Regions from separate parts of the Nonomuraea sp. NPDC051191 genome, predicted to be linked through region 1. Evidence: riboswitches for the same ligand, from Rfam matches in the RefSeq annotation. Region 1 holds a riboswitch; each other region holds the start of a gene.
The links. A riboswitch is a leader RNA that binds a small molecule or an ion and turns the genes downstream of it on or off. The one in region 1 is predicted to bind cyclic di-AMP.
Positions count from the first base shown of each region.

Region 2: another riboswitch for cyclic di-AMP. It lies ahead of ACIA8R_RS00760 (NlpC/P60 family protein); the one in region 1 lies ahead of ACIA8R_RS15910 (C40 family peptidase).
Region 3: another riboswitch for cyclic di-AMP. It lies ahead of ACIA8R_RS46220 (CHAP domain-containing protein); the one in region 1 lies ahead of ACIA8R_RS15910 (C40 family peptidase).

Region 1 is NZ_JBITEZ010000005.1:215,497-225,670, reverse strand. It holds gene ACIA8R_RS15925 (glycosyltransferase family 4 protein) at 1-342, opposite strand, end outside; gene ACIA8R_RS15920 (M48 family metalloprotease) at 339-2,189, opposite strand; gene ACIA8R_RS15915 (hypothetical protein) at 2,201-3,031, opposite strand; gene ACIA8R_RS15910 (C40 family peptidase) at 3,185-3,667, opposite strand; cyclic di-AMP (ydaO/yuaA leader) riboswitch at 3,798-3,960, opposite strand; gene ACIA8R_RS15905 (NlpC/P60 family protein) at 4,356-5,282, opposite strand; gene ACIA8R_RS15900 (NYN domain-containing protein) at 5,415-6,737, opposite strand; gene ACIA8R_RS15895 (phosphotransferase family protein) at 6,882-7,961, shown strand; gene ACIA8R_RS15890 (response regulator transcription factor) at 7,951-8,607, opposite strand; gene ACIA8R_RS15885 (sensor histidine kinase) at 8,622-9,845, opposite strand; gene ACIA8R_RS15880 (hypothetical protein) at 9,956-10,174, shown strand, end outside.
Region 2 is NZ_JBITEZ010000001.1:160,682-170,855, reverse strand. It holds gene ACIA8R_RS00800 (L-aspartate oxidase) at 1-1,277, shown strand, start outside; gene ACIA8R_RS00795 (type III pantothenate kinase) at 1,281-2,063, shown strand; gene ACIA8R_RS00790 (hypothetical protein) at 2,129-2,623, opposite strand; gene lysX (bifunctional lysylphosphatidylglycerol synthetase/lysine--tRNA ligase LysX) at 2,772-4,253, shown strand; gene ACIA8R_RS00780 (NADP-dependent oxidoreductase) at 4,319-5,248, opposite strand; gene ACIA8R_RS00775 (helix-turn-helix domain-containing protein) at 5,329-5,727, shown strand; gene ACIA8R_RS00770 (cytochrome P450) at 5,717-6,820, opposite strand; gene ACIA8R_RS00765 (LuxR C-terminal-related transcriptional regulator) at 7,098-7,310, shown strand; gene ACIA8R_RS00760 (NlpC/P60 family protein) at 7,340-8,383, opposite strand; cyclic di-AMP (ydaO/yuaA leader) riboswitch at 8,390-8,541, opposite strand; gene ACIA8R_RS00755 (amino-acid N-acetyltransferase) at 8,829-9,398, shown strand; partial or broken gene ACIA8R_RS00750 (hypothetical protein) at 9,409-10,174, opposite strand, start outside.
Region 3 is NZ_JBITEZ010000023.1:145,063-155,236, reverse strand. It holds gene ACIA8R_RS46235 (hypothetical protein) at 1-476, opposite strand, end outside; gene ACIA8R_RS46230 (multicopper oxidase domain-containing protein) at 985-1,533, shown strand; gene ACIA8R_RS46225 (hypothetical protein) at 1,571-1,843, shown strand; gene ACIA8R_RS46220 (CHAP domain-containing protein) at 1,969-2,637, opposite strand; cyclic di-AMP (ydaO/yuaA leader) riboswitch at 2,651-2,804, opposite strand; gene ACIA8R_RS46215 (hypothetical protein) at 3,379-3,564, opposite strand; gene ACIA8R_RS46210 (hypothetical protein) at 4,059-4,496, shown strand; gene ACIA8R_RS46205 (TetR/AcrR family transcriptional regulator) at 4,697-5,275, opposite strand; gene ACIA8R_RS46200 (MFS transporter) at 5,354-6,778, shown strand; gene ACIA8R_RS46195 (GNAT family N-acetyltransferase) at 6,909-7,343, shown strand; gene ACIA8R_RS46190 (IS3 family transposase) at 7,586-8,392, opposite strand; gene ACIA8R_RS46185 (Tn3 family transposase) at 8,519-10,174, shown strand, end outside.

The DNA.
Region 1 (10,174 bases):
CTCGTGGCCGTGGGTGAGCATCACCACCCGCCGCGCGCCCGCCGCGCGCAGGCGCGGCGCGAGCAGGCCGAGCGGCGCGGCCGCGCCGAAGACCACGGTCTCGGCGCGGTGCTCGGCCACCAGCCCGGCCGCCGTGCGCGCGACGGCCGGAGTGGGCAGCATCAGCCGCGTCGGGTGCCGTACGACCCGGTACGGCTGACGCCGGTCGAACTCCTCGCACCCCGGCCAGGTGGGGGCGTAGACCGCCACACCCGGTGTGCGGAGCGCGAGTCCGTGCACGAACGACTGGATGCCGCCCGGTCTGGGCGGGAAGTCGTTCGTCACGAAGACCACGTTGGTCACGGTTCGGGGACGCCGTTCAGCTTCGCCCACGACCGGGCCAGGGCGATGCGCTCGGGGGTGGAGGGATGGGAGGCATAGAGCACATATTCCACCGCATCCGGCGACAAGTCGGAAATGTTGGTTATGGCCAGGCGTTTTTGCATCGCGACGAACGTGGCCGGGTCCCTGGTGAGGTCGAGGGCGTGCACGTCGGCCCGCGCCTCCACGTGCCGCGTGATCAGGTTCTGGGCCGGGTCGGTGACCATCGAGCCCAGGGTCATCAGGCCCATGAGCACGCCGATCGCCCGCGGGTCGGCGACCGAGGCGATCCCCGTACGCCGCCGCAGCGGGCCGACCAGCAGGAACAGGACGATCGTGCCCCACCCGGCCAGCAGGCCGCCGAGCAGGGTGCCGTCGAGCACGTCGGCGTGCTTGGCGTGGCCCAGCTCGTGCGCGACCACCAGCTCGACCTCCGACTCCGGCGCCTTCAGCAGCGTGTCGTAGACGACGATCCGGCGCGTGGCCCCGAAGCCCGACACGTACGCGTTGAGCGCCGTGGTGCGCCGCGAGGCGTCGGCGACCAGCACGTCCTTGACCGGGACGCCGTCCCGCTCGGCCATGGCCAGCAGGTCCGACCGCAGCGAGCCCGGCGGCATGGAGGTGAAGTCGTTGAACAGCGGCTCGAACACCACCGGGTAGACGTACGACACGCCCAGCGTGAGCGCGAACGCGCCCACGGCGGCCGGGATCCACCAGCGGCGCACCTTGCGCGCCAGCGCCACCAGGGCGAGCAGCATGACGGACAGCAGCACCACGCCGACGCCGGTGTTCTTGAGCCGGTCGACGGTCCAGCCCGCCCAGTCCTGGGTGGACAGGCCGTAGTCGCGCAGGATCGTCTCGAACCACATGCCGAGCGGCCACCGCAGCACCTCGGTGATCGCGGTGAGCACCACCACGCCGAGGACCACCCGCACCCACCACGGGCCCCTGAGCACCCCCAGCACCTTCGCCGCGAACGGCGTCAGGACCAGCAGCCCGGCGAACAGGACCGTGATGCCGAGCGAGATGTAGCCGGGCAGGGAGGTGGCGGCGTCGAACGCCTGCGCCCTGGCGATCTGGGCGGCGCTGAAGTCGCGGGCGGGGTCGGGGGTGACGGCGGGCGCGCCGGCGGCCAGGACCCGCCACGGGGTGGTGAACGCGGCCACGGCCAGGATCACGCCGCCGACCAGGGCCAGGGCGATGCCGGCGGCGCGCCTGGAGCGGGATTCGGCGCGTTGCCGTTCTCGGGCGATCAGGTGTTCCGCCGTTCCTACCAGGTCGCCGGGGCCGGGACGGGGGTCGGCGTCGTCGGGGGCGTCCTCGGGGGTGGTGGTGCTGTCCGACGGGTCGCCGGGGCGGCCCGCGCCGTCCTTTCCGCCTTTACCACCCTTGCCACGCTTGCCGCCCTTGCCGCCCTTGCCGTCGCCCCGGCCCTTGCCGGGCTTGCCCGGGGCGTCCGCGCTCTCGGCGGAGTTCTCGGCGGGGTTCTCGGCGTCCTTCGCGTGGGGGCGCTCGTCGGGGGTGGGGGGATGGAGGTGGCGGGGGTCCTCGGTGTCGGGGTCGGCGTCCGCGTCGGGGCGTTCGCCGGGGGTGGGGCCGGAGGTGTCCGGGTCGTCCGGGTCGTCGGGGTGACCTGGGGACTCAGGGGGTTCGGTGGTGCCGGAGGGTTCCGGCGGGCCGCCGTCGCCGGGGCGCCCGTCCTCGTCGTCCCTGATGGCCACACCGCCGCCGTGGCCCGCCGCGACCGCCGTACCGGGCTCGTCGGCCCCTCTGGCGACCGCTCCCGCGGGCTCGTCCCCCTCCCGGGGCGGGTCGTTCCGCTCGCTCATCTGCCTCCCCTTCACGCGAGCTGCTCTCGTACGTACTCGCGCCACCGTGCCGCCAGTGTCTCGGCGGTCAGCCCCACGGAGGCGAGCGCCTGATCGACGCCGGCCACGCGGGCATCACGGTAGAGCCGTACCAGGGTCCCGTCACCGAACCGGTCTGCGAGGAAGCGACACGCCATCCAGGCCTCCTGGTACGCCCGCGCGAGCCGTCCGGGGTCGGCTGCCGTGGGGGCGAAAGCCGCGGCTCCGGGCAACTCGCTCGGCAGCCGGCCGGCCCGTACTTCGGCGGCGAGTTCGGCGGCGGCCGTCCTGACGGGGAGTCCGGCGTCGCGGTAGGCCACGTAGTCGGCGAACCCCTCGTAGAGCCAGACGGGCAGCCGGTCGGTGCCCGCGGCGACGTGCGTGAGCTCGTGGGTGAGGACGACGTCGCGTCCGGTGGGGGTGAGCCGCGCGAAGGAGCCGGGGACGATGATCACCCTCGGGCCGTCGGCCACCGCGGCCAGCCCGTCCAGCGGGCCCGTGCCCGCCAGCCCCGCCGCCTCGGCGTCGGAGTCCGGTACGACGACCAGCGCGCGTACCGGCCGGCCGAGCAGCGCGGACACCCGCCGACCGGCGAGGTCGGCGCGCCGGGCGAGATCGGCGAGCACGCCGGGCTCGGCGCGATGCCCCACGACCACGGACCGTCCGCCGCGGACCACCTGACCGCCGCCGGCCCACAGATCGCGCGCCCCGGCGGGCAGGACGGCGCCGGGCGGCGCGTCGGCGACCACGAGAACCGCCGCCAGCAGCAGGACGGGCAGGAGCAGACGCGGACCGCGGAGGGACGGACGCACCTGCGAGGACACGGCCCGATGCTAGTCGGCCCGCGGCCCTCACGCCCCCTTCACGAGACCGGGCCCACGCCCTCTCCGCAAGGCGGGACCTGCGGTTCGCAACAGGAAGCCGGACATGCGACAGGCCCCGGCCCGGACCGGGGAGGGTCCGGGCGGGGCCTGTTGTCACGCGCCGGGACGCACCGCGCCGACGAACGACGACTTCCGCCATCCGCCCAGTTTGTCGATGCGCACCCGTTCGCCGGTCCTCGGCGAATGGATCATCTTGCCGTGGCCGACGTACATGCCGACGTGGCCCAGCCCGTTGAAGAACATCAGGTCGCCCGGCTTGAGCTTCCGCCAGGAGACCTTGTGCCGAATGCGGGCGAACTGGCTGCTCGTCACGCGCGGGAGTCGCACCCCGGCCTTCTTCCAGGCGTACTGGACGAGTCCGGAGCAGTCGAACGCACCAGGACCCGTGGCCCCGTACCGGTACGGGTCGCCGATCTGGTGCTTGGCGACGGCGACGGCCTTGTGGGCCCTCACCTTCTGCCTGGCGGCCTTCGCCGCCTTGGCCGACCTGGCGCTCTTCGCCGCCTTGGCCGACCTGGTGGTGGCCGTCTCGGCGGTGCTGGACACCGCGGTGAGCCTGACGGCCGATTCGCTCACCGTCTGCGCCCCGGCCGGCACGGCATGGAGAACCGCACCTCCGGCCGTCACGGTCATCGTGAGTGCGGCGCCCTTCAGGGCGAGACGGGACAGACGGGGGTTATGCAGGGAGGTAGACAGGATTTCTCCTTGTGTCTTCCACGAACGCCTACCGGGTTAGCTGACGGATTCGGGCCTGGAAGTCGCCCTACGGCGCTGAACGCGCCGATTCACCCCTGATCCCGGGGGATGACGGGATCTTTGGGTCCCCGGCTCCGTGCCTCCTGGCTGCACGGACTCGGCAGGTCGCCACTCGATTGATATGCCTGAATGGGGATATCGATGGCGACCGACGGATTTTTATGTGGTCCGCATCGGGGGTTCCGATGTCGATTCGCGGCTCGCATGGCTTGCCGACCGCGACGCCAGAAACTACGCCGAGGGGTCAAGAAAGTGCAAAGGGGGAGTCAGGTTGTAAAGATCAAATAAAGGCACGAGTAAGGGACGAAACCCCTGCTGGAGCCACAGGCTCCGTTACCTAAATGTGACCCTTCTCACACTTCCTGACGCAGGCGCTTGTCAGGGCCCTTTGACACCTTTTGTCCCCTTCGTCCCACCGGCGGGCCGAGCGGGCACGCCGGTGGTCCCTGCGGCCTGCGAGACGGGCGGCCGAGGGCGAGTGTCGGGAGGAGTTCCGGTGGACCGGAGGTCAGGGGCGGATGGCTCCGACCAGCGGGCGGCGGTAGTCCGAGAGCCGGACGACCTTCACGACGTCACCCGTCTGCGGCGCGTGGACGATCTTGCCCCCGCCCGCGTAGATGCTGACGTGCCCCAGCCCCTCGCTGAAGATGAGGTCCCCGGGCTGGAGGTCCTTGATGTCCACCTTGCGTCCGGAGCCCCAGGCCCACTGCTGCCACGTCGTACGCGGCAACGAGACGCCGGCCGCGCGCCACGCGGCCTGGGTCAGCCCTGAGCAGTCGTAGCCGCGCGGGCCCGTGCCCCCGAAGATGTACGGCTTGCCGACCTGGGCGAAGGCGAAGCGCAGAACGGCGGCCGCGTTGCCCGAGGCGGGACCGGTGTACTTGATGCCGGTGCTGTTGGGGTTGCCCGGGTTGTAGGCCCCCAGCTTGTCCAGGAGCTTCTTCTGCTCGCCGACCAGCTTCAGGACCTCGGCGCGCTCCTTCTGGACCGCGTCCCGCTCCTTGTCGGCGTCCGCCAGGGCGGTCTCGGCGTTGTCGCGCTCGACCTTGAGCCCCTTGTTCTCGCGGTCGAAGGCGGCCAGCTTCTCCAGCCGCTCGCGCGAGAGCTGCCCGGCCATGGCCATCCCGGCCAGCAGGTTCTCGGGGTCGTCCGCGCCCATCAAGCCCGGCAGGGACGCGACGTCCCCGCCCAGCTTGTACGAGTCCACCGCCGCCCTGATGATGTCGGCCCGCAGGTCGGCGACCGTCTGCAGCTTCTGCTTGTAGCGGTCGTTCAGCTTGGTGTAGGCGTTCTTGGCCTTCTTGTACTCCTCGGTCGCCGTGTTGTACCGGTCGACGACCTTGTCGGCCTTGTCGTTCAGCTTCTCCAGCTTGGCCTTGGCCTGCTTGAGAGTGGGCTTGGGATCAGCGAGCGCCGCACCCATCGGGACCGTCATCAGCCCGATCGCGAGACCCGCCGCCAACGTGACCCGGCCAAACCTCACAGCGTCGCCTCCCAGGGATTACACCTGGGGCGAAATAGTACAGAAGTGGCGAGTGGGGTCTCGCCAATAGTGCTAATTCGTAACTTATGCGCGGCCCAACCGGCGCAGCAGCAGACCCGACGGAACGGGTCTGGCGCCCATCCGGCGGACGGACTCGGCCACCTCCCGGTCGGAGGAGACGACGGCGATGGCCCGGCCGGGCGGCTCGGCGCGGACGAGCCGGCGGATGAGGTCGTCGGCGATCTCCCCCGGCGCGCTGAACAGCACCCGCACCCCGCGCGGCGCCACCACCTGCACGGGCGCGTTGAGCTCTGCACCGTCGAAGACCACCGTCACCTCGACGCGGGTCTGCGCGACCAGGCCGCCGAGGCCGGTCATCAGCCGGTTGCGCTGGTCGGCGAGGGTGAACGTGCCGTAGCCGGTCTTGGTGACGTTGTAGCCGTCGATGATCAGATGGACCTGCGGCAGCGCCAGGAGCTGGTCGAGGAGCTGCGGGTCGTCGTCGGCCAGAGCCCGCGCCGGCACGCCGCGCACCCCGGGACGCTCGCCGGTGCTGGCCGCGACCGAGTCGGCGGGCTTGCTGATCGTGGTGGGCAGCGCCAGCTCCCTGCGCAGCCCGGCCGAGGCGTCCTGGAGCGCGTCGAGCAGCACCCTGATGCGGGCGTCCTCGATGCTGCGGCCCTCGCGGGCGGCCCGGCGGGAGGCTTCGAGCTGCCTCTCCACGTCGGCCAGCCGCTCGCGCAGGCGGCGCAGCTCGGCCTCGCCCGCGTTGCCGGCGGTGGAGGCGGCGTGCCGGGCGTCGTCGGCGGCCTGCTCCATCTCCTCGGCCCTGCGGCCGGCGGCCTTGGCCCGCTCGCGGGCGTCGTGGAGCTTGCGCCGCAGGTCGGAGTTCTCGGCGCGGGCCGCCTTGATCTGCTCACGCAGCCGGTCGGCCTCCTCCTTGGCGGCGGTCTTCTGCGCGGCGAGCTGCTCGCGCAGCCGGGTCACCGCCTCCTCGCGCTCGGAGCCCTCGGCCGCCACGGCGGACTGCTCCAGGTCGGCGCGGGCGGTTTCGATCATCTCCGCCCAGCCGGGCGGCCTGGTGAGATAGGCTGCGGCCGCCACCAGCACGGGGTCGGCGGCGGGCGGCACGCTCCCCTCGGCCAGGGCGGCGACCAGCTCGGGCCATCCGGCGGCGACGGACTCGGCGACCAGTTCGCGGAACTTCTTGTCGTTCTCCAGTTGCGCGGCGATCGGCGCGCTGCCCAGCTTGGCGCGTTTGCGCGGGTCGAACTTGGCGATGCCGCGCAGCGGCGGCGGCACGGAGACCGCGGGCATGGTGCCGAGAACCTGCGCCGCCAGGTCGACGACGTTGAGGCGCACCTGCTCGGGAAGCGGGCGAGACAGGCCTTCACCCGCTGAACTCATCCCACTTGTCCCTTCGTGACATGCCCTTTCAGACAAGGGTACGGCTCTTGCGTACCTGACCGTAACGGTCCCTTGAACCTAGACAAGCGCTTGGTAGGGGGTATACGACTGAGCCGGGGCAGCCGTGCGGCGTGGAGGTGAGCGGTGACGGAACAGATGCGCACGTCCACGCGTGACCTGGAGGAACTGCGCGAGCGCGCGTCCGGCTGGCTGCGCGGCCGGGTCGGCGGGGACGCCGCGGTCTCGGAGCTCTCGCGCCCTTCCGGCAACGGCATGTCGAGCGAGACGCTGTTCTTCACCGCCACGTGGGGCGAGGAGACCCGGCGGTGCGTGGCCAGGCTCGCACCTGCGAAGGAAGCCGTTCCGGTGTTCCCCTCCTACGATCTGCGCGCCCAGTTCGAGATCATGCGACTGGCCAGGGAGAAAGCTGGAATCCCAGCGCCCAGGCCGCTCTGGTTCGAGCCCGACCCGGCGCCGCTCGGGACGCCGTTCTTCGTCATGGAGCAGGCCGAGGGGGACGTGCCGCCCGATGTCATGCCGTACACGTTCGGGGGCTGGCTGCACGACGCCTCCCCCGGCGACCGGCGCCGGTTGCAGGACGCGAGCGTCGGGCTCATGGCCGCGCTGCACGAGACGCCGTGCACGGGCGAGGACGTCGCGGTGCTCGGCCCGCTCGCCCCCGGCGGCAGGGACGGCCTGCGCGCCCACGTCGAGGCCCAACGTGCCTACTACCGGTGGGCGCACGGCGAGCGGCCGATCCCCGTGCTGGAGCGGGCCTTCGACTGGCTGGCCTCACACTGGCCGGACGACCCCGGCCCCGACGTCCTGACCTGGGGAGACGCCAGGATCGGCAACATCATGTACCGGGACTTCACGCCGGTGGCGGTGCTCGACTGGGAGATGGCCGCCGTGGGCCCGCGCGAGCTGGACGTCTCCTGGATGATCTTCCTGCACCGCTTCTTCCAGGACCTGTCGGTCACGATGGGCCTGCCCGGCATGCCGGACTTCATGCACCGCGCCGACGTATGCCAGAAATATTGCGAAATAACTGGCTACGAGCCCCGAGACCTCGACTTCTACGAAATGTACGCCGCCCTCCGCCACGGCATCATCATGGCCAGGGTGTGGCAGCGCCGGATCCACTTCGGCGAGCAGCCCATGCCGGACGACCCCGACGACCTGGTGCTCCACCGGGCCGCCATCGAGGAGCTGCTCACCCGCTAGCGTCGTAGACCAGCAGCGCGACCTGCACCCGGTTGTTCAGGTCGAGCTTGGTCAGGATGCGCGAGACGTGCGCCTTGACCGTGGGCACGCTCATGAACAGCTCGCGCCCGATCTCGGCGTTCGACCTGCCCTGCCCCACCGCCAGCGCCACCTCGCGCTCCCGCTCGCTCAGCCGCCCGAGCAGCCCCCGCGCCCGCTCGGTACGGTCGCGCCCGCCCCCGTCGGACACGTGCGCGATGAGCTGCCGCGTCACCGCCGGCGACAGGATCGGCTCGCCCGCGGCCACCCTCCTGATGGCGTCGACCAGATCGCCGGGCGGGATGTCCTTCAGCAGGAACCCGGCCGCCCCCGCGCGCAGCGCCCGCACGACCTGGGCGTCGGCGTGGAACGTGGTCAGCACCACGACCTCGGGCGGCGAGGCGGTGCGGCGCAGCGCCTCGGTCGCGGTGAGCCCGTCGACGCCCGGCATGCGGATGTCCATCAGGACGACGTGCGGCCGGTGCTCGGCCACCCGCGGTGGCACCTCGGCCCCGTCGGCCGCCTCGCCCACGATCTCGATGTCGGCGGCCCCGCCGAGGATCATCGACAGCCCGGCCCGCACCATCGCGTCGTCGTCCACGATCAGCACCTTGATCGGCGCGTCCATCAGCCCTCCGTCGTTCAACCCCGGTCCCCGTCCTTCTCGTGCGGCCACGGCAGCCAGGCGTGGACGCGGAACTCGCCGTCCGTCACGCCGTGCTCCAGCCGTCCGCCTGCCAGCTCGGCCCGTTCGGTCAGCCCGATGAGTCCGGCGCCCGCGCCCGGCATGCGCGGCCCGTGCCGCGTCCACACCGGGTTGCGCACCTCCGTCGAGACGCCCTCGCCCCGCTCCCCCGCCACGGCCACCGCCACCGGCGCGCCGCCCGCGTGCTTGCGCGCGTTGGTGAGCGCCTCCTGCACGATGCGGTAGACGTTGCGGCCCAGCCCCTCGGGGACGCCGTCCGCGGCGCCCAGGTCGAAGCGTACGTCCATGCCCGCCTGGCGGCACTCCTCGACCAGCGCGGGCAGGTCGGCCAGCGTCGGCTGCGGCCGGTCGGGCACCGGGTCGGCGGCGCCGGGCGGGGTGTGGCGCAGCACGCCGATCACCTCGCGCAGGTCCTGGAGCGCCAGGTGGGCGTTGCTCCTGATCGCGCCCGCCGCCCTGGCGACCTCCTCGGCGGGCGCGTCCGGCCGGAACTCCAGCGCCCCGGCGTGCAGGCTGAGCATCGAGATGCGGTGGGCCAGCACGTCGTGCATCTCGCGGGCGATGCGCTCGCGTTCGAGCCGTTTGGCGTCCTCGGCGGCGGTCTCGGCCCGCTGCCGCAGCGACCAGACGAGCTGCCGCCTGGCCCGGATGACGATGCCCCAGCCGTACACGGCCACCACGATCGTCACCCCGAACGCCGCCCCCCACAGCGGCGTCAGGTCCTCCTGGGGCCGCAGCAGCACGTACGGGGCCAGAGTGACCAGCGACAGCAGCGCGACCGGCCCGGACACCTTGAACGGCCGGTGCACCGCCACGGTGAACAGCGCCACCAGCGAGGCCCCGCCGACCAGCTCCAGATAGGACGACAGCAGGGTCGTCACCAGCGCGAACGCCACCGGCCAGCGCCGCCGCAGCCACACCCCCGCGCACGCCAGCGCCCCCACGATCTGCTCGACGGCCAGCAGCGGCTCGGGCTCGTTCCGGATCTCCTCCAGGCTGATGAACGTCAGGCCGCAGGCCAGCAGGAACAGCGCGATGTCGGAGACCCAGTCGAGGGTCGAGCGCCGCACCCGCCGCCCGCGGCCGTCGCCGAGCAGCGTGGACGGCAACGCCCACCGGTATTCCAGGGCCGGATCGCCCTCCCCCCGCAGCTCTCTCACATTCGTCGAGGTTATGCCCTGCCGAGGACCGCCCGACAGCGACCAAAGTCGATGTCGCCGCAGACCGATGGCCGAGGCGGGCGGGCCGCCCCGGCGGCGAGGGTGGAGGCATGAAAGCGGTGGTGGAGGTCTTCGGCTGGCTGCTGGTCCTGCAGGGGATCGGCGGCCTGCTCAACACCCTGTTCGGCTGGTGGGGATGGGCGCACGGCCTGCTCGTGGTCAACGTGCTGCCGTTCCTCGACGGTTACGAGATCTTCGCGGCCGTCGTGATCGGGGTGCTCGGGTTCGCGCTGCTCGCGGTGGCCGGCTCTGTGGCCAGGGCGTCGGGC
Region 2 (10,174 bases), on a different contig from region 1:
TCCACCGGAGGCGTCCGCAGCCGGGCGAGCCGGTTCCGGCGCGGGCCGCGACGGGCCTGGTGGACCCCAGGGTCAGGACCAGGCTCCAGGCGCACATGAGCGCCGGCGCCGGGGTGCTGCGCAGCCGCGCGTCGCTGCAGGCCACGTCGAAGGCGCTGCGCGACGCGCTCTGGACGCCCGTCGAGGTGCCCGCCTGCACCGAGTCGTGGGAGGCGACCAACCTGCTCACCGTCGCCGCCGTCCTGACCGGCGTGGCGGCGGCGCGGCTGGAGACGCGCGGCTCCCACTGGCGCGAGGACCACGAGAGCCGGGACGACAATGAGTGGCTGGGCCACCTGGACGTGACCCTGACCGAGGAGGGCCTTCGCATGACGTACACCCCGCACGGTGAGACGATGCCGCCGCGCCTGGCACAGGAGCTGACCGCCGCCGGGCTCGACCCGGCCGAGGTCGACGCGCTGATCGACCGTGCGCTCGAAGAGGACCTGCAGGAGGCCGGCGACGTGACCAGCCTGGCCACGATCCCGGCCGGGCAGCGTTCGACCGGCGACGTGGTGGCCCGCAAGGACGGCGTGGTGGCCGGGCTGGGCGTGGCCGAGGCGGTGTTCCTCCGGCTGGGCGCGGGCCGGGTCGAGCGGCGGGCCAAGGACGGCGAGCGGGTCGCGGCCGGCGACGTGCTGATGACGGTCGAGGGCCCGACGCGGGCGGTGCTGACCGCCGAGCGCACCGCGCTCAACCTGCTCACACACCTGTCCGGGGTGGCCACGATGACCGCCCGGTGGGTCGCCGCGATCGAGGGCACGCGGGCGCGGGTCCGCGACAGCCGCAAGACCCTGCCGGGTCTGCGGTCCCTGGAGAAGTACGCCGTGCGCTGCGGCGGCGGCGTCAACCACCGCAGGTCGCTGTCGGACGCGGCCCTGATCAAGGACAACCACGTCGTGGCGGCCGGCGGAGTGGCCGAGGCGTACCGGGCGGTGCGGGAGCGCTATCCCGAGCTGCCGATCGAGGTCGAGATCGACCGGCTCGACCAGCTGGAGCCCCTGCTGGACGAGGGCGCCGAGGAGATCCTGCTGGACAACTTCACGGTCGAGGACACCGTACATGCCGTACAAATCGTGAAAAGTCGGGCGAAAAACAGGGTTGCGCTTGAAGCGAGTGGGGGATTGACCTTGGAATCGGCTCGTGATGTGGCTGAAACTGGCGTTGACTACCTTGCGGTGGGAGCGCTCACCCACTCGGCGCCGGCCCTGGACATCGCACTGGATTTGCGGGGGTAATTGATGCTGCTCACGATCGACGTCGGCAACACGCACACGGTGCTGGGGCTGTTCGAGGGCGAGGACGTCATCGAGCACTGGAGGCTGGCCACCGACGCCCGCCGCACCGCCGACGAGATCGCCGTCGTGCTCCAGGGGCTGCTGGCCCAGTCACCACTGCTCAAGGGCGCCGACATCAGCGGCATCGCCATTTGCTCGACCGTGCCGAGCGTGCTCAACGAGATGCGGGAGATGTGCCGCCGCTACTACGGCGACGTCACCGCCGTGATCGTGGAGCCCGGTGTGCGCACGGGCGTGCCGGTCCGCATGGACAACCCCAAAGAGGTCGGCAGCGACCGCATCGTGAACGCCCTGGCCGCCATCGACCAGTACGGCGGCCCGTGCATCATCGTCGACTTCGGCACCGCCACCTCCTTCGACGCGGTGTCGGCCAAGGGCGAGTACGTCGGGGCGGTCACCGCCCCCGGCATCGAGATCTCGGTCGACGCCCTGGCCGCCGCCGGCGCCCAGCTGCACAAGGTCGAGCTGGTCAGGCCGCGTTCGGTGATCGCCAAGAACACGGTCGAGGCGTTGCAGGCGGGCATCATCTACGGCTTCGCCGGCCAGGTCGACGGCATCGTCGAGCGGATGGCCGCCGAGCTGGCCGACGACCCCGACGAGGTGACCGTCGTGGCGACCGGCGGCCATGCGGCGCTGGTGGTCGGCGAGTCGCGCTCGATCGACGTGCACGAGCCCTGGCTGACCCTCATCGGCCTGCGCCTGATATATCACCGGAACACCGCTTAGAACGTGACAAGCGGCCCCCGCTTGGGAAGGGGGCCGCCTGTCGGTCGTGGTGTCACCTATGAGCGTCACGCGTCCTCGGCGCTGTAGAGCTCGCGCCAGGAGCCGCACTTGGTGGCGAAGGTGCCCTGCTCGGGAACCTGGCAGACCTTGACCCGCAGGGTGAAGACGTCGTTCTCCTCGAAGTGGAACTTCTTGTAGCCCGGGGAGCCGCAGTACTTCCTGGTGTAGACCGTGGACCAGTCGCCGTCGGAGTCCTCGGCCTGGAACTTCACGTAGGCGCACTTGCCGCCCTCGTCGTAGTCGCGGTCGTCCAGGTCGTAGAGCCGGCCGGTGACCTGGACCTCGTTGGAGTCCTCCTCGTCCCACGCGACGTCGACGTGACCCTGGGCCTTGGCCAGGTGCTGCTTGGCGTACACCGGGCCCCAGTAGTCGGAGTAGTCGTCGAAGTCGGCGGTGGCGGTGGCGGTGGCGGTGGTGGCGCTGGCGGCCGAAGGAAGCGACAGGGCCACGGCGCTGGTGGCGGCGATGGCGAGGATGCCCGTCGCGATCTTCTTCATCATGATCTCTCCCGGAGCTCCTCTCGGGCCGGCTCCTTGCCGGCTCCCCCCGGAGCTCGTGACTCATTGGTACAAAAGGGGCCTTGCAGAGCCCCTGCAGAGAACCGTCACGAGCGCTTGCAGTTCGCCGTATCCCCTACGCTTTGTTGTTGTGAGCGAGGAACTTCCAGAGCAGATGCGCATCCGGAGGGAAAAGCTCGACCGCCTCCGCAGCGAGGGCGTCGACCCTTACCCGGTGAACTTCCCACGCACGGCGACCAACGCCGAGGTCAGGGAGAAACACCAGGGCCTGGAGCCCGACACCGCCACCGGCGAGACGGTCGCGGTCGCGGGCCGCGTCATGCTCAACCGCGTGGGCGGCAAGCTCTGCTTCGCCACGCTCCGCGACGGCGGCGACGACCTACAGGTCATGATCTCGCTCGACAAGGTGGGCGAGGAGTCCCTGGCGGCCTGGAAGCGCGACGTCGACCTGGGCGACCACGTCGGCGTGATCGGCGAGGTCATCACCTCGCGCCGCGGCGAGCTGTCGATCCTCGCCGACAGCTGGCAGATCACCGCCAAGTGCCTGCGCCCGCTGCCGGAGAAGCACGTCGGCCTCACCGACCCCGAGGCGCGGGTGCGCCAGCGCTACGTCGACCTCATCGTCAACGACGAGGCCAGGAAGATGGCCCGGGTGCGCAGCGCGACCGTGCGCGCGGTGCGCGACTTCTGGCACGAGGAGGGCTACCTCGAGGTCGAGACCCCGATGTTGCAGCCCATCCACGGCGGCGCGACGGCCCGGCCGTTCAAGACCCACATCAACGCCTACGACATGGAGCTCTACCTTCGCATCGCGATCGAGCTCTACCTCAAGCGGCTGGTGGTCGGCGGCGTCGAGAAGGTCTTCGAGATCAACCGCAACTTCCGCAACGAGGGCGCCGACTCCACGCACAACCCCGAGTTCACCATGCTCGAGGCCTACGGCACCTACCTCGACTACAACGACATCGCCGACCTGACGCAGCGCATGTACCAGAAGGCCGTCGTGGCCGCCCTGGACACCACCGTGGTCGTGCACGACGGCGTCGAGATCGACCTCGGTGCGGAGAAGTGGCCCCGGGTCAGGCTCTACGACCTGGTGTCCGACGCCGTGGGCGAGGAGATCACCACCGAGACCACCCTCGACGAGCTGCGGAAGATCGCCGACCGTCGCGAGGTCCACTGGGACGCGAAGTGGGGCTCGGGCAAGCTCGTCCAGGAGCTCTTCGAGGCGCTGGTCGAGCACACGCTCGTGCAGCCGACGTTCGTCATGGACTATCCGCTGGAGACCTCGCCGCTGGCCCGCCTCCACCGCGACAACCCGCTGCTGACCGAGAAGTGGGACCTGATCGGGTTCGGCACCGAGCTCGGCACCGGCTACTCCGAGCTCAACGACCCGATCGACCAGCGCCACCGCCTGGTGGAGCAGTCGCTGCTGGCCGCGGGCGGCGACCTGGAGGCCATGCAGCTCGACGAGGACTTCCTCCAGGCCCTTGAGTACGCGATGCCGCCCACGGGTGGCATGGGCGCCGGCATCGACCGGATGATCATGGCCTTCACCGGCAAGAACATCCGCGAGACCATCCTGTTCCCGCTGGTCAAGCCCACTCACTGAGCCGTCGTCCGGCGCCCCGCCGATGCGCGGGGCGCCGGATCGGGCGGTCAGGGCGGTCAGGGCGGTCAGGGCACCAGCACGAGGCGTCCGCGCAGCCCGCCCTCGGCCAGGCGGGCATGGGCGTCGGCGGCCTTCTCCAGCGGGTACGTGTCGGCCACCCGCAACGTCAGCCGCCCGGCCTCGACCAGGCGCACCAGCTCCGCGAGCTGCCCGGCGTCCGAGCGGAAGAGCACGGTGGCCACGTCCGTCCCGCGCAGCGGCACCGGCGCGGCCCCCGACGTGAGCCCCACGAAGGTCCCGCCGTCCCGTACGGCGTCGAGTGCGGGCAGGCCCAGCACGGCGGCGTCCACGACGGCGTCCACCCCGCCGGGGACCCGCGCCCGTACGCCCTCGGCCAGGTCCTCCTCGCGGGGGACGAACCATTCCGCCCCGAAGCCGCGTACCAGTTCCTCGTCCGCGGCGCCGGCGGCGGCCACCACCTTGACGCCGCGGACGGCGGCCAGCTCGACCAGGTAGCCGCCGACGGCCCCCGCCGCCCCCGTGACCAGCAGGGTGCCCCCTGGGCCGACGCCGGTCCGGTCGAGTGCCTGCCAGGCGGTGAGGCCGTTGAGCGGCAGCGTGGAGGCGTGTGCAGGGCTCACGTTCCGCGGGGCGCGGGCCACGGCCGGGGCGTCCAGCACGACGTACTCGGCCTGCGCCTTGTACGGCAGCTCCAGCCGCGCGGAGAGCCCCACGACGTCCTCGCCCACGGTGAAGGAGGTGCCCGGGCCCACCTGGTCCACGGTCCCCGCCGCGTCGAAGCCGATCCCGTACGAGTCCAGCTTCCTGGCCAGCCCGTACGAGGCCAGCGCCCCGGCCGCCACGGCCAGGTCGAAGGGGTTGACCCCGGCCGCCGCCACCTTGACCCGTACCTGGCCGGGCCCCGCCTCCGGCAGCGGCGCGGACACCAGCAGGGGAGCGCCGGAGCCGCCGATGAGTGCACGCATGTTCGTCATGCCCATGACCCTAGGAAGAGCTACTCTCTTTCAGTAAGTAGGCACCTGGAAGTGCGTAACATACGGCAAGGAGTGAGACGGTGGCGACCACGACGGCGGCGCAGCGGCGTGACCAGGCCAGGCTGGCCTTCGACGCCTACTTCGCCGAATGCCCTTCCCGCAAGCTGCTCGACCGGCTCAGCGACAAATGGGTCACGCTGGTGCTCAGCGCGCTGGCCCGCGGCGAGCGCCGCTACAGCGACCTGTCCCGGCACATCGCGGGGGTCAGCCAGAAGATGCTCACCCAGACCCTGCGCGGCCTGGAGCGCGACGGCCTGGTGGCGCGCCGGGTGACGCCGCAGGTGCCGGTACGGGTCGACTACGCGCTCACCCCGCTCGGCGAGAGCCTGATGCCGCTGGTGATCGCCATCAAGACCTGGGCCGAGGAGCACATCGAGGACGTCGAGGCCGCCAGGGAACGCTACGACGCTACCGCCTGAGCCGCACCGGCAGCCGGGCCAGCCCGCGCAGCACCACGTTCTCCTTGTACGGGGGCTCCGGATCGGCGGCCTCCATCTTCGGCGCGGCCACGGCCAGCGCGGACAGCGCGATCTCGCCCTCCATCCTGGCCAGCGTCGCCCCCAGGCAGAAGTGCAGGCCGAGCCCGAAGGCGAGATGCCGGCCGGGCTCGCGGCCCGGGTCGAACCGGTCGGGATCGGCGAACGCGGCCGGATCGCGATTGGCCGCGCCGATCGGCACGAGCACGGCCGAGCCGGCGGGCACCGGCGTGCCGCCCAGTTCCCTGTCCTCCAGCGCGATCCTGGAGGTGAGCTGGACCGGCGGATCGAAGCGCAGCACCTCCTCGACCACCTCCCTCGGCCGCTCGGCGGCGCGGTGCAGCAGGCCGTGCCGCAGCAGGTTCAGCACGCCGTTCGCGATGAGGTTGACGGTGGTCTCGTGGCCGGCCACGAGCAGCAGCACGCAGGTCGACAGCAACTCGGCCTCGGTCAACTCCTCGACGCGCGCGAGGGCGCTCAGGAGGTCCTCACCGGGACGCTCGCGGCGCAGGGCGATCAGGCGGCGGAAGTAGTCGCGGAACTCGTTCCTGGAACGCTCCGTTTCCGACATGAGAGCGTCTGTCAGCATCGGGTCAAGTCCGCGGGCAAGAGCCTCGCTCCATCCGCGGAAGCGCTCGTGGTCCTCCGGCGGCACCCCGAGCATCTCGCTGATCACCATCACCGGCAGCGGGTGGGCGAAGCCGGAAATCAGCTCCGTCTCCTCCGGCAACCGCCCGATCAGGTCGGCGGTGATCGCCTCGACCCGCGGCCTGAGCCGTTCGACCATGCGCGGGGTGAACGCGCGGCTGACAAGGTTCCGCAACCGGGTGTGATCGGGCGGGTCCATGAGCAGGAACGACCTGCCGGGCTGACCTGCCTCTTCCGCCACGGGGGCGGACGTTCCGTGACCGAACATCGGGTCACGCAGGACGGCCGCGCACAGCTCGTACGTGGTCGTGACGAGCAGCCCGCCGCGCGTTCTGAAGATCGCCCCGGCCGCGCGGAGCTCTCGATATCGGACGTACGGATCGCGCACAAATTGCGGATCCGAGGGATCAAAACCCAGGAGGTCGGTGGCGCTCATCGGTGGCTGGACCGGGCCGCCGAATTGATCGTTTGGACCGTTCATAGCGGACCGTGGCGTGCCGACATATGCGGAGTACGTCACATATAAGTGATCATGTCAATAGCACTGGTCAAGGGCGGCGATTGTCGTGCTTGACGACCTTTCCGCGATGCGTTTACCTTCACCGAGACGAGCGGCTTTGCTCCACTGAAAGGTCCGAGTTCTGCTGTTGGGGGGAGGGCTCCCGGTGGATGTGCTCACTGAAGGCGTTGAGCTGAGCCACGCGGATTTGGCGTTACTGGCTGAACTGGCCAGAGGGGTGACCGTCGACCGGGTCGGGAGACGGCTGGATATCAGCGGACGGACCGTACGCCGGCGGCTCAGAGGCATCTGCGACCGCATCGGCGTGGCCACGGCGATCGAGGCCGTGGCGTGGGCGGCGCGCCGCCAGCTCATCTGACGGCGCGGAACTCCGAAGTGAATCGCCGGTCAGTCCGCGATGCGCACGGCGCCGGCGAACGGCCGATTGCCGAGCGCGGAGATCCGGACGACGTCGCCGGTCTGCGGTGCGTGGACCATCATGCCGCCGCCGATGTAGATGCCGACGTGGTGCAGGTCGCTGTAGAAGAAGACCAGGTCGCCGGCGCGGAGCTGGTCGCGGCTGATGTGCGTGCCGGCCGTCCACTGGTCGCCGGTGTAGTGGGGGAGCGAGATGCCCACGCGCTGGTAGGCGGCCATCACCAGGCCGGAGCAGTCGTAGGAGCGCGGCCCTTCGGCGCCCCACACGTACGGCTTGAGCTGCTGGGTGAGGGCCCACTTGGCGGCCTGGGCGGCCTTGCCGTTGCCGATGACCGGCAGGTTGACGCGTACGGCGCGGGTGCCGGGGCGGCCGGCCTCGCCGACGGCCCGCCGGTAGAGGTTGCTCTCGACCTTGGCGACCAGCTTGGTGATCTTCGAGCGCTTGCCCTCAAGATCACTGACGATCTTCTGGACCTCGGCGATGCGGGTCTTGGCGCCCGACCTGGCGCGCTCGGCGGCCTCCATGGCCTTGGCGAGCTGGTTGACCTCCTCGCCCTGCTGCTGTTCGAGCGCGTACGTGGTCGCGGCCCGGTCGAGGAAGGTCTCGGGGTCGTCGGACTGGGCGAAGACCAGGGCCTTGTCCAGGCCGCCGGTGATGTAGGCGTTCTGGGCGAGCAGCGTGGCCCTGGCGCGCTTGGCGGCCAGGTCGGACTCGCTGGTGGCCAGGGTCTTCTGGGCGGCGTCGTTGGCCTTCTGTGCGGACTTCAGCCGTTCGCGCTGCCCGTTGTACTCCTCGGTCAGCGTCTCGATCTCTTCGTGCATCTTCTCGACCTGGTCGGCCAGCTCGGAGAGCGACGGCTTCGGGTCGGCGGCGGCGGAACCGACGGGTACGGCGAACAGCATCGCGGCGACGGCGGCGCCGATGACGCCGAGGCGACGTGAGCGCCTGGCCTGCTCCCGGGGACGGGCGTGCCTGCCCCCCGGCTTCCCCTCGCGATCGAGCGTCCGCTTCACCAACCAAGCTCCTCTCATCGACGCCGGCCGGGTTAGCTGACGGGTTCGGGCCGGAGCAGCCCTACCGAGATGATCGGATTCACCCCGAGTGGTGGCGCGAGGTGCTCGCCACCGGTGGTTCCCCGGCTTCCCTTGCGGGAATTGGGCGTGTCTTTCCGCGCGCATTACGCGGAGAACATCGTCGCTGGACACTAATGCACTCCGGGTTCGCGCTCAACCGGAACTACCGAGTCTGTAGAGGTTTCACAACTGAAGGGTCACAAGGTGATCTCGTGGGTAGCCGTACGGAAGCGGGCTTCTGCACCTTTTGTCCAGCATTCTGGGGGGTGACGACTGGAGGAAAGCTCCAGGTCGGGGCGTGTTCATCTGGACACAGCATGTGATGAGATGCCCGAGACGTGGGATTTAGGGCTGAGCCGTAATGAGATCTGTACCCTGGAGAGCCATGGAGCAGGTGGCCGAAGTGGCAGTCCCCGAGACCGCGGTCGTGGTCAGGCGTGCCCGCACGCCCGACGTGCGCGCGATCAGGCGTCTCGTGGACACCTACGCGGGCGCGGGTCCGCGGCTCCTGGAGAAGGCCACGGTCACGCTGTACGAGGACGTCCAGGAGTTCTGGGTGGCCGAGCTGAGCGGGGAGGTCGTCGGCTGCGGCGCGCTTCACGTGCTCTGGGAGGATCTCGCCGAGGTCCGTACGGTGGCGGTCGATCCGGCGTGCCGGGGACTGGGGGCCGGGCATCGGATCGTCTCGGCGCTCGTCCGGCAGGCGAAGGATCTGGGGCTGCGACGTGTATTCTGTCTGACTTTTGAGGTCGACTTCTTCGCGAGGCACGGTTTCCGGCCCATCCAGGGCACGCCGGTCTCACCCGAGGTCTACGCCGAGTTGCTGGCCTCGTACGACGAGGGTGTGGCGGAGTTCCTTGATCTGGAACACGTCAAACCGAACACCCTTGGCAACACCCGCATGCTGCTGCATCTGACATCGGGTGACGCGGACCTTGACCACTTGGAAAGGTGATTGTTGATACCTATGTCGATACGTTGGGCAGCACAGGCATGTGTCCTGACACGTGCCACATGCGCACTCGAAGCGAGGTGACACGGTGAGCACCGGACAGCCGCCGTATCCACAGGACGAATCCGGCGAGAACCCCGAGTACGGGCAGCACCAGGGCCGTCGCCCCGGTGAGCCCGACCCGGACGTGACTGTGGTCGGCTACCGGGCGGACGACGCCTATGGCCAGCCCCCATATGGCCAGCAGCAGCAACAGGGCTACGGCCAGCAACCCCAATACGGTCAGCAACAGCAGCACGGCCAGCAGCAGGGCTACGGCCAGCAGCCCCAGTACGGCCAGCAGCAGGGATATGGCCAGCAGCAGGGCTACGGCCAGCAGCCGCAGTCCTCGGGCCAGCAGTACACCCAGCCCGGCTATGGCCAGGAGGCCCAGTACGGCCAGCAGGCCGCCTCGGGCCAGCAGGGTTATGGCCAGCAGCCGCAGTACGGCCAGCAGCCCCAGTCGCTGCCCGACTACGGTCAGCAGCAGCAGGGCTATGGCCAGGAGGCCCAGTACGGGCAGCAGGGCCAGCAGGGCTACGGCCAGCAGCCCGCCTCCGGCCAGCAGCAGGGTTACGGCCAGCAGCCGCAGTCCTCGGGCCAGCAGTACACCCAGCCCGGCTATGGCCAGGAGGCCCAGTACGGCCAGCAGGCCGCCTCGGGTCAGCAGGGTTATGGCCAGCAGCCGCAGTACGGCCAGCAGCCCCAGTCGCTGCCCGACTACGGTCAGCAGCAGCAGG
Region 3 (10,174 bases), on a different contig from region 1:
GAACGGCGCGTAGTCACGTCGATCTTCCGCTTGCGGCGCAAGAACTCCTGCATCCATTCGGCGACCGTGACGGTGGGGTTGAGGTCCTGACGGGTGCGGACCTTGCGCCGTACCTCCTCCACCGGCGGCAACGCCTTGTTGTCCTTGAGCGTGGCCAGCATCAGCTCGGCGATCTTCCGTTGCACGTGCGGGTCCTCATCCAGCGCCAGCAGCGCCCGGGCCTGCTCCAACTCCGCCTCGACCTCCTCCAGCGTGGCAAAGCCCCGACGCCGCAGCGGATTACGCCGCCGACCGTCCGCGTGCGCCGGCAGCTCCAGCTGGTAGGCCCACCGGCCATGGGTGCTGCTCCACCGCTCCCCTCCTCCGGGACGACGCAGCTTCGGACATGCCTTACCCAGCCTCTTGCCCGTAGCCTCGTCGCGGCAGGAACACGTCTTGAAGGTGGTTCCGTTCATCTGTGTCGTCTTGCCCTTCATCTCCTGATCGGCTGCTGACCGCGTCGTCACACCTCGACAACGCGTTCCTTCACACCCCACGACCGGCTGGACACGCCATCGCCCCTGCGATGCGCCCATGCGCGACCCGACCGGCGGGTTTTCTGACACACCGCACAGGGCACGATCACGCCCGTCCGGCGGCCCACGGATTGACAGCGGTACCCAGGGCCCGGTTCCAGCCACCCCGGGGCACGCACACGCCCGGGAACAGCCGTCGCGGAACACCCATGGGGCCGTTAGTCGGGGGCGCTGGTATCGACGCCCACCTTCACCGCCCGCGTCAAGCGATATCCGCTGGTCATGATCCCTGGCCACTCGCATGCTCCGTCCACGGTGGATATGGCGTGCCCGAGGGGAGGCCGGCCGCAAGTGGCCTCCGATTGCATACATGACGGCCTCCCGGCCGCCGCGGCGGGAACTGTACGGTCAGCATCCTCATCCCGATCCGGCGTGCAAGCCTGCCCCGGTCACTTACCTAAATACCGACGTGCTGGTCACCCTCAAGGACGGCGTCTTCCCGCTGGTCGCCCTGGCCGAGGGCAAGAACGCCGTGGCCCGCGGCCTGATCCGGACCGGCGACGGCGCTTCCGCTCCCAAGGCCGACGTACGCCCCCGCGAACTGGACGGCGACGTCGTCCGCTATGCCGAGCTCCGGCCGGCCGAAGGCGTGCGCCTGGCGGCCAAGGAGCCCGACCGCGTCGTCAGGCTGGAGCTGACCGGCAGCATGATGGCCTACGACTGGGCGATCAACGGCAAGAAGTACGACCCGAAGATCATCTCCCCGGTACGGCCGGGCGAACGCGTGCGGCTGTCGTTCGTGAACCGGACCACCATGTGGCACCCCATGCACCTGCACGGCCACACCTTCGCCCTGGCGGACGGCGGCGTCCGGAAGGACACCGCCATCGTCCTGCCCGGCAGCACGCTGAACGTCGACTTCGACGCCGACAACCCAGGGCTCTGGATGATCCACTGCCACAACATCTACCACGCCGAATCCGGCATGATGACCCTCCTCGGCTACCAGCAGACCTGATCCGGGTACACGGCCGCCACCATCACTGGCGGCGGCCGTGGCCGCGGTGGGCCGCATTCACCAGGCGCCGAATGGTTCGATCCGAGGCTGCCTCCTTCCTGGTGAAGTTGGCGCCCTCGCCTTCGTGCTGCTTCTCAGCCGCAGCTTCGCGCCGGCCCTTGCCGTCGCGCAAACGGGACATGGGGTCATCGCCCCCGCCCGGCGGCCAGGCATCCTGCAGTTCGGCTCCACCCCCTCGTACGCGACGTTCGTGGACGTGTGGCGAGCAGCCGAAGCGCTCTCCGCCGTGATGCGCCACATTGGAGCATGAGCCGGGCCGACACAAGGCGCCGGCCTCACGGCTTCGCTCCTGACACACGAAAGTGGCGCAGGGCCACGCCCTGCGCCACTTTGCTGCCCTCACCATCGCACTGGAGAGGAATCCTCGGTCGACTGTCAGGCCTTGTACTGCGGGTAGCCGTACCCGACCACCTGGGACTTGGGCCGGACGCGCTCCTCGACCTTGCCGTTGCCGGTGTTGCCCTCGATAGCCGTGATCGTGCCGTCGCCGTTGTCCTGCTTGACCAGCCCCACGTGGTCGATGCTCTCGACGGACTTGTCGTCCCAGGAGTAGAAGACCACTGCGCCGGGCTTGGCCTGGCTCCCCCAGTGCTTGTTGGCCTCGAACCACTTGGCGTAGGTGACGGTGTAGGCGTCCCAGCCGACGGTGGACCGGGCGCCGGCCTTCTCCCCCACCCAGGAGACGAACATCGCGCACCAGGGGGCGTTGGCGTAGGACTGCAGACTGCCGCCGTCGCGGGCCACGGTCTCCTTCGCGCGGGGCGAGGACATGTACCAGCTGTGGAACGGGGTGCCGCCGCCCGCGGCGTTCTCGGTCACACCGACCTGCGACTCGGCGATCTTCAGGACGGACTGCGCGCTCACCTGCCCGGCGCTCTTCTCCTCGGCGCTGTGCGAGGCGACGGTGTCGGAACGTGCGCCGGACGCCTGGTCGGCGAAGACCGGGGCTGCGGTGAGAACCGCGCCGGCGGCGACGCTCACGCCGAGGGCGAGGCGAGTGAGGGTGGCGGGCGTCAGGGCACGGGTGAAGGCGTTGATGGTCATGAAGAGGTATTGCTCCTTGCTTCCATTCCGCCTACCGGGTTAGCTGACGGGTTCGGGCGTGGAAGTGCCCTACGGATGCCCTCGCGGGAGGGTGTTCCGATTCACCCCACAGAATGTGGGTCCCCGGTTCCGCGTGTTTGTCCGTGCGGATTCGGCGGCCGCGTCGTTCTCCGTGTTCACACAGATCAGAGGCGGTCTCGGCAATGGTCGGGACGTACTGTGGCGCGGATGTTCACCCGGCCTACGTCGTAACTGACATTGAAGGTATGCGAATGGCATAGAGCGGTACAAGCCAGCTACGGAGAAACGCTTCAAAAAGGCCTACCAGGCAGGCATTTAACCGACCAATTCTTTACCTTGGCACGCCGCCTGACCGTTGTCCCCGGCCGGGGATCAAGAAGGACAACGGCCGGAACCTCGCCACCACCCAAGCCGGGGAGGAGTGAGACGGCGGCGGCCACAAAGGCGACCACGGTCGCGATGCAGGTGCAGCGACCACCTCTCCAGGCTGCAGAGACCGGCCGGGTTAGCGGCGGTAATCGACCACGCACGCCACGGTGTTGAATCGCCGTCAACACCACGGACCATGCGCCCCCGTCCCACGCGAAGCCAGCGTCACGGCATACCACCACACCTGGCATCTCGACAGCGCATGCTCTTGAAGTCAGGCGCCAGACAGGCACGGACGAGCGACGAGCGCCCAGGGGTCCCGACAGCCTTCGAGACGGGATGGTCTGTCCTCTATCGGCTCTCCTCTGGCTCGAAACCGATGAGGAGGTTGAAGGCGCCGGTCAAATGGTCGGCCGAGACCAGGCCGACCGTCTCGGCCATCACTCTGTCACCCCAGCCGGGTGTACGCAGCTCAGCCACGCCCCCATCGGTGATGAAGGACGGCTTGACGAGTATGTCGACTGCCACCGTGATCAAGTCAGCCCCGCGGGCGTCGGTCGTCTCATGGTCCGGCCGGTCACCGTACACCCCGGCTCTCGGATGCCGGGGAAAGTGGCTCCATGGCGGAGACTCGGATACGCTCCCATAACTCGAACATCGATGTTTGAGTTACGGGAAGGGCAGTAGCACGTGGTACCGCGAGAAGCATCGAAAGAGGTACGAGCGCCGGCAGCGGCCGGCGCGCCCGGATACCCCCAGAAAGTGCGTCGGCGCCGCAGCGAACAAGCCCGCCCCAAGGGCATGCCCGGCGTGGCACGTGCGGCGCAGCGGTCGGCCGCCGACCAGGACGGGCAGCGCTTCACCGACACAGCGTTCCCTCTCCTGGCAGAGAACCGGGGTCGCTACCTGCCGGTCCGCCTCATCGGGCGTTTCAGGGCACGGTCGGCCAGAGCGGAAAGCACCGATCACCCCATGCGACGGACTCTACGTTCGTCACGACCTCGTTACCGACCCGCTTCACGGAGACCCACATGCGTAGCGACGCCCCCCTTGGGGATGACACCATCGTCGCGCTGCTGTTGGCAGGACTGATCTTTCTGGCGGCCCTGACGCTGGGCGTATGGAAATACCTGCAGATGATCCACCCGGAGCGGCACAGGGCTCACCCCTATGTGGACATCGCGCATCGTGCCGCACTGCTGTATTCCTTCGCGACCTTACTGATCGCGGTCTTCGTCGAACTGAGCGGCTGGCCGGCGGCAGTCGATCTCGCCGCGGCGGGAGTCGTCGTGGCGTTCTTCATGGCGGCGATCGTGAGCTATGTCCTTCACGGTTGGCGCCGGGACACCAACAACCAGTTCCACCATCCAGTCCGCGGCACAACGGCGTTCATGACGGCGCTCATCGTGGGCGAGATTGGCGGCTTCGCCGTTCTTCTCGCCGGATTCTTGCAAGCACAACTGCTCTGAACCTTGCTCGCGAGGAACGAGGCGATCGATTGCCACAGGCGCGAGCAAGCAGCAGGCCGAGCAATAGCTACAGGAAGTCCGCCACCTCACTCCGGACCGGCTGCGGTGACGACGCCGCCCCCCGGACAGCACCAGGAATGGACCCAACGCCATCGAGGGATTCTGAGCTTGACGCCCCCGCCTGGTAGGCGAGCTCCGCCTCAGGCGGCCAGTGCCGATTGGATGGACTTGGTGACCACGTCGGCCGCGTCGGTCCGGGCCAGGCGTCCTTGGCGTACCTCGTTCGCCGCGCCGTGCATGATGTAGTGGGTAAGGCTGACCAGCCAGGCGGTAGGCAGGTCGGTACGGAAGACGCCCTGATCCTGGCCACGGTGGACGAGTTCGGCCATGCGCTGGACGGGTTCGGCGTGCAGGTCCTGGATCCGTCCAGCGGGTAGGACTTCCTCGGCGGCAGCCAGCAGGGCCGCCGACTCGGCCACCAGCTCCCAACTGGACGCCAACAGACGGCCCATGGCTTCGCGTGCGTCCCCGGTCAGGTCGACGGAGGCCAGCAGCTTGTCGCCCTCTCGCAGCGCGTCGACAAGTGCCGCCTCGATGAGGTCGGCCCGAGTCCGGAAGTGTCCGTACAGAGTCATCCGCCCGACGCCGGCAGCCAGCGCGATGTCATCGGTGGTCGCATGCGGGTTCGAACGCATCAACTCGCGAGCGGCCGACACGATGCGGGCGATACTGCGCTCGGCGTCGGCACGGCGCCTGGAGCGCGCAGAAGGTGCAGCCATGCCAGCACCCTATCTCGTATACGCATATACGGCTTATAGTGTGCAGCAGAACTCGTATATGGACATACGAGATAGCGCTTGGAGGATTCGATGACTCAACCCGCAGCGCAACAGGCAGAGCTCCACGAGCCGCTCCCGGGCCGGTGGCGCATCCTCGGCTTCCTCGGCGTGGCCCAGCTCATGCTGATCCTCGACGTCACCGTCGTCGCCATCGCGCTGCCCCACATGGAGACGGACCTCGCACTCAGCCGCGAGGCCCTGACCTGGACGGTCAGCGCGTACACGCTCACCTTCGGCGGCCTCATGCTGCTCGGCGGCCGCATCACAGACCTGCTGGGCGCCAAACGGATCGTGATCGCCGGGCTGTTGCTGTTCACCGTGGCATCGCTGGTCACAGGGTTGGCGGGGACGGCGGCCATGCTGCTGGCCGGTCGGGTGGCCCAGGGCGTCGGGGCCGCGTTGCTGTCGCCCGCGGCGCTGTCGCTGGTGGTCGCCCTGTTCGACGGAGAGGAGCGGAACAAGGCCCTGGGGGTCTGGTCCGCGCTCGGCGGCGGCGGCGCCGCGCTCGGCGTTCTCCTCGGCGGCCTGCTCACCGCCGGTCCGGGATGGTCGTGGGTGTTCCACATCAATGTGCCCATCGGCCTGGTGATCGCTGTGGTCCTCGCCGTACTGCTTCCGGCGCGTACGCCTTCGGCCGCCTCCCGGCCCCGGCTCGACGTACTCGGTGCGATCTTGGTGACGTCCGCCAGCGCGTCGTTGATCTACGCCCTCATCGCCGCCGGTGAGAAGGGGTGGCTCAGTGCTCTCACCGGGTGGCTCGTGCTCGCGGCTGCCGTGGGTTACGTGCTGTTCGTGCTGTGGCAGAGGTGGGCACGTTCGCCCCTGATGGACGTGCGACTGCTTGCCCGGCGCCCTGTGGCGGTCGGGGCCTTCCTGATCCTGATGGCCACGGCACTGATGATCGCTGTGTTCTTCCTGGGAACCTTCTACTTCCAACACGCTTTGGGCTATGGCGCGCTGCAGGCGGGGCTGCTGTTCCTGCCGGTCGCGCTGGCGACCATGCTCGGCGCCAACCTGACCGGACGCCTGCTCGGCCGCTGGGGCGGGCGCGCCCTGGCCGTCGCGGGTCTGACGGTCGCGGCGATCGGCATGGCCGTACCGGCCTTCTCGACGAACGTCGTCAGCGTCGTGGCCGGCGTGGCCGTCGCGGCGGCAGGCACCGGCGCGATGTTCGTCATCGCCTCGGCGACCGCACTCGGTCAAGTGGCGCCCCACGAGGCCGGGATCGCCTCCGGCATCGTGAGCACCTTCCACGAGTTCGGCGCATCCATCGGAGCCGCCGTCATCTCAAGCGTCGCAGCCGCGAGCCTGGCCGGGACCACGTTGCACGGCTTCACCAGCGGATTCACCGTGGCCGCGATCGCATCGGCGGTCGGCGCAGTCATCGCAGCGCTGGTGACGCCCGGCCGCCCGTCACCCACGGGGCAAGCCGGCTCTCAGTGAGCGGGGATCGCCTGATCGCCGGCGCTACAGCGGCTCAGCAACACCGCTGCGACGCCGGCCACTCCCGCGACCACGACCAGAGCCGCCCTGTAAGCGGCGACCGACTTGAAGCACACCTGAAAGGATCATCATGACATCGATCCGCCGCGCCACACCCGATGACGCCACCACCGTGCACGACCTCATACGAGGTCTGGCCGAACACCAAGGCCAGACCTCGGCCATCACCGCAAGCGTCGAGGAGCTGAAGTCAATGCTGGCCCGCCCGGAGATCACCTATCTGATCGCCGAGCGAGACGGCCAGGCCGTGGGCTACGTCTCCTGGTTCGAGCGCATCAGCTTCTGGTCCGGCCAGGACTACCTCGCCCTGGACGACCTGTACGTCACCGACGCCGAACGCGGCAACGGCGTAGGCGAGCGGCTGATGCAGGCCGCGGCCGAAGCTGCCGAGGGCAAGGTGATCCGTTGGGAGGTGACGGAAGCCAACGTCGCCGCCCAACGCTTCTACGCCCGCATCGGCGCGACCCTCACCTCCAAGAAGATCTGTCGCTGGCAGCCGAGGTGATCCGAACGTCGTCGCACGCATCGCCCGGACCTGCCGACCCGTGCTCGCGCTGGTGATCCCGTCTCGCGCGTGGATGAGGTAACAGCGCCGCCCGTATTGAGGTGCTGGGCCGACCGCAGCCAGACTTCGCCGGGTTCATCGGGTCGGCGATCCGGCGAGATCAACCGTAGGGTGACATCATGTTCGCCATCGACGCCGTGAGGGGCCACGGAGATTCCGGACAGCCAGCTTATGGGCGTAGCCTATGCGGCCGTCGGAGTTGAAAGGGACTCGTTGAGCACTTCGAAGGGTGGTCGGTAGCCGAGCGCCGAATGCAGGCGCCGATGGTTGTAGAACCCCTCGATATAGCGGATGACCTGCCGTCTTGCCTTGGCTCGAGTGGTGAAGACGAAGCGGTGCAGCCATTCGTTCTTGAGCGCGGAGAAGAACGACTCGGCCATCGCGTTGTCGTAGCAGACGCCGGTGCGGCCGACCGAGCGGCGGATGCCCAGGCCGGTCAGGAAGCGGCCGAACTCGTCGCTGATGTAGTTCGAGCCGCGGTCGGTGTGGAACAGGGCACCGGGCTGGAGCAGGCCGGTGCCGGCGGCCATCCGGATCGCGTCCTTGATCAGGGCGGTGCGGTAGTGGTCGGCCATCGCCCAGCCCAGAACCGCCTTGCTGTGACAGTCGATCACGGTGGCCAGGTAGAGGAAGCCCTCCCAGGTGCGGACGTAGGTGATGTCGCCGACCAGCTTGGTGCCCGGACGAGCGGCGGTGAAGTCACGGCTGACCAGGTCGGGGATGCCGCGGAAGTCGCCCTGCACCGTTGTGACGGGCCGGAACGCCCGCACCTGAGCCGGAACCAGGCCCTGCTCCCGCATCAGGGCACGCACCAACTCGGCCGAGCAGTGCTCACCGCGGCGGGCCAGGGCGGCGTGCACCCGCCGGTAGCCGTAGGTCTCGTGCGAGCCGGCGAAGATCTCGGCGACCGATGCGGCCAGCAGCGTCCGGCGTTGCGCGGTGGCCGAGGCCGGCCGCTCGCGCCATTCGTAGTAGCCCGATCGGGACACGGGGTCTGAGGAACATCGGAACCGGATCGTGCGCTAAGCGTTTGTCCTGGTGAGCATCGGTTTGACCGCTGGTGATCGCTACCGGAAGCCTTCGAGGGTCTTGTCGTAGACCTGCGGAGGTTCACGGTGCCGGTCGAGTTCTTGTCCGATGAGCAGGCTGCGGGGTTCGCCTCGTTTCAGGGGCCGCCTACGCGCGTTCAGCTGGAGAAGTACTTCTTCCTCGATGACGCTGACCGCGAGGCGATCGATACCAAGCGCAGAGATCACAACCGGCTCGGATTCGCTGTCCAGCTCGGGGTAGCCCGGTTACTACGGCGGTTTCTCCCCGACCCTCGCCAGGTCCCTGCCGAGGTCGTGGACTACCTCGCTCAGCAACTGGGCATCACCGACCCGTCGTGTATCAAGCTGGACGGCCAGCGTGATGGAACCGCGCGTACCCACGCAGGAGAGATCGAGAAGGCCAGCGGGTGGATCGACTTCGCCGAGGTCGAACCGGGGCTGGCGCGGTGGATCGCGGCGCGGGCGTTCACCACGGGAGAGGGCCCCAAGGCGCTGTTCGATGCGGCGGTGGCGGAGTTGCGTAGCCGCCCGGTGCTGATGCCGGGGGTGCATCGGCTGGCGCGGCTGGTGGCCAGGGAGCGGGAGAAAGCCACCAAGCGGCTGTGGGACAGCCTGTATGACCTGCTGAATGATGAGCAACGGCGGGTGCTGGCCGAGCTGGTGGAGGTGCCTGCTGGGGCAAGAATCTCCACGCTGGAGCGGCTGCGACGCCCGGTGGTGAAGGCCTCAGGTCCGCAGATGGAGCGGGCGCTGGAGCGGGTGGCCGAGATCGCCGCGCTCGGCGTCGGTGAGGTGGATGTGTCGGTGATCCCACCGCGGCGGATGGCCGAGCTGTGGCGCTATGGCATGGACGGTAAGGCCACGTTGATCGACCGGCACGGCGCCGAGCGCAAGCTCGCTACGCTCCTGGCGACGGTGGTGCATCTGACCACCCGGTCGGTCGATGACGCTCTTGACTTGCTCGATTTGCTGATCGCCACCCGGCTGCTGGCGCGCGCCGAGCGGGAGTCGTCGAAGGAGAAGCTGCGCACGCTGCCGCGGGTGGAGCGGGCCTCGGCCACGCTGGCCGAGGCAGTGCGGGTGCTGATCGAGGCGACTGACGACCAGGTCGATGTCGCTACCGGGGAGATCCTGGCACCGGGGCTGGCGTCGATTGATGAGGTGTGGGCGGCGATCGAGGCGGTCGTGTCGCGCCAGCAGCTGACTGCGGCGCTGGAGGCGATCATCGAGCTGACCCCGCCGGCCGATTCGGATGCCGATGAGGCGTGGCGGGCGATGCTGGTGGGCTGTTTCGCCATGGTGCGGCCCTTCCTGCCCCAGTTGTGTGAGGTGATCCAGTTCGGGGCTACGGCCGAGGGCCGGCCGGTGCTGGCCGCGCTGAGGACGCTGCCCTCTTTGATGGGACGCAAGCGCGTCACCCCGGAGGAGATCAACGCGTCGCTGCTGATTGGGTCGTGGCGGCGCCTGGTGCTGCGGGCGCCGCACTTGCAAGAAGGGCAGGTGGATTGGAAGGCGTACGCGTTCTGTGTGCTGGAGCAGTTCCACCGACTGCTGCGCCGCCGGGAGATCTTCGCGATCAACTCCTCCAAGTGGGGTGACCCGGGCGCCAAACTCCTGCAGGGCCCGGTGTGGGAGGCGCTGCGGCCCACGGTATTGGCCAGCCTGCGCCTGCCCGAGCAGCCGGGCACCTACCTGACCCGGCAGGCCGAGACGCTGGATGCG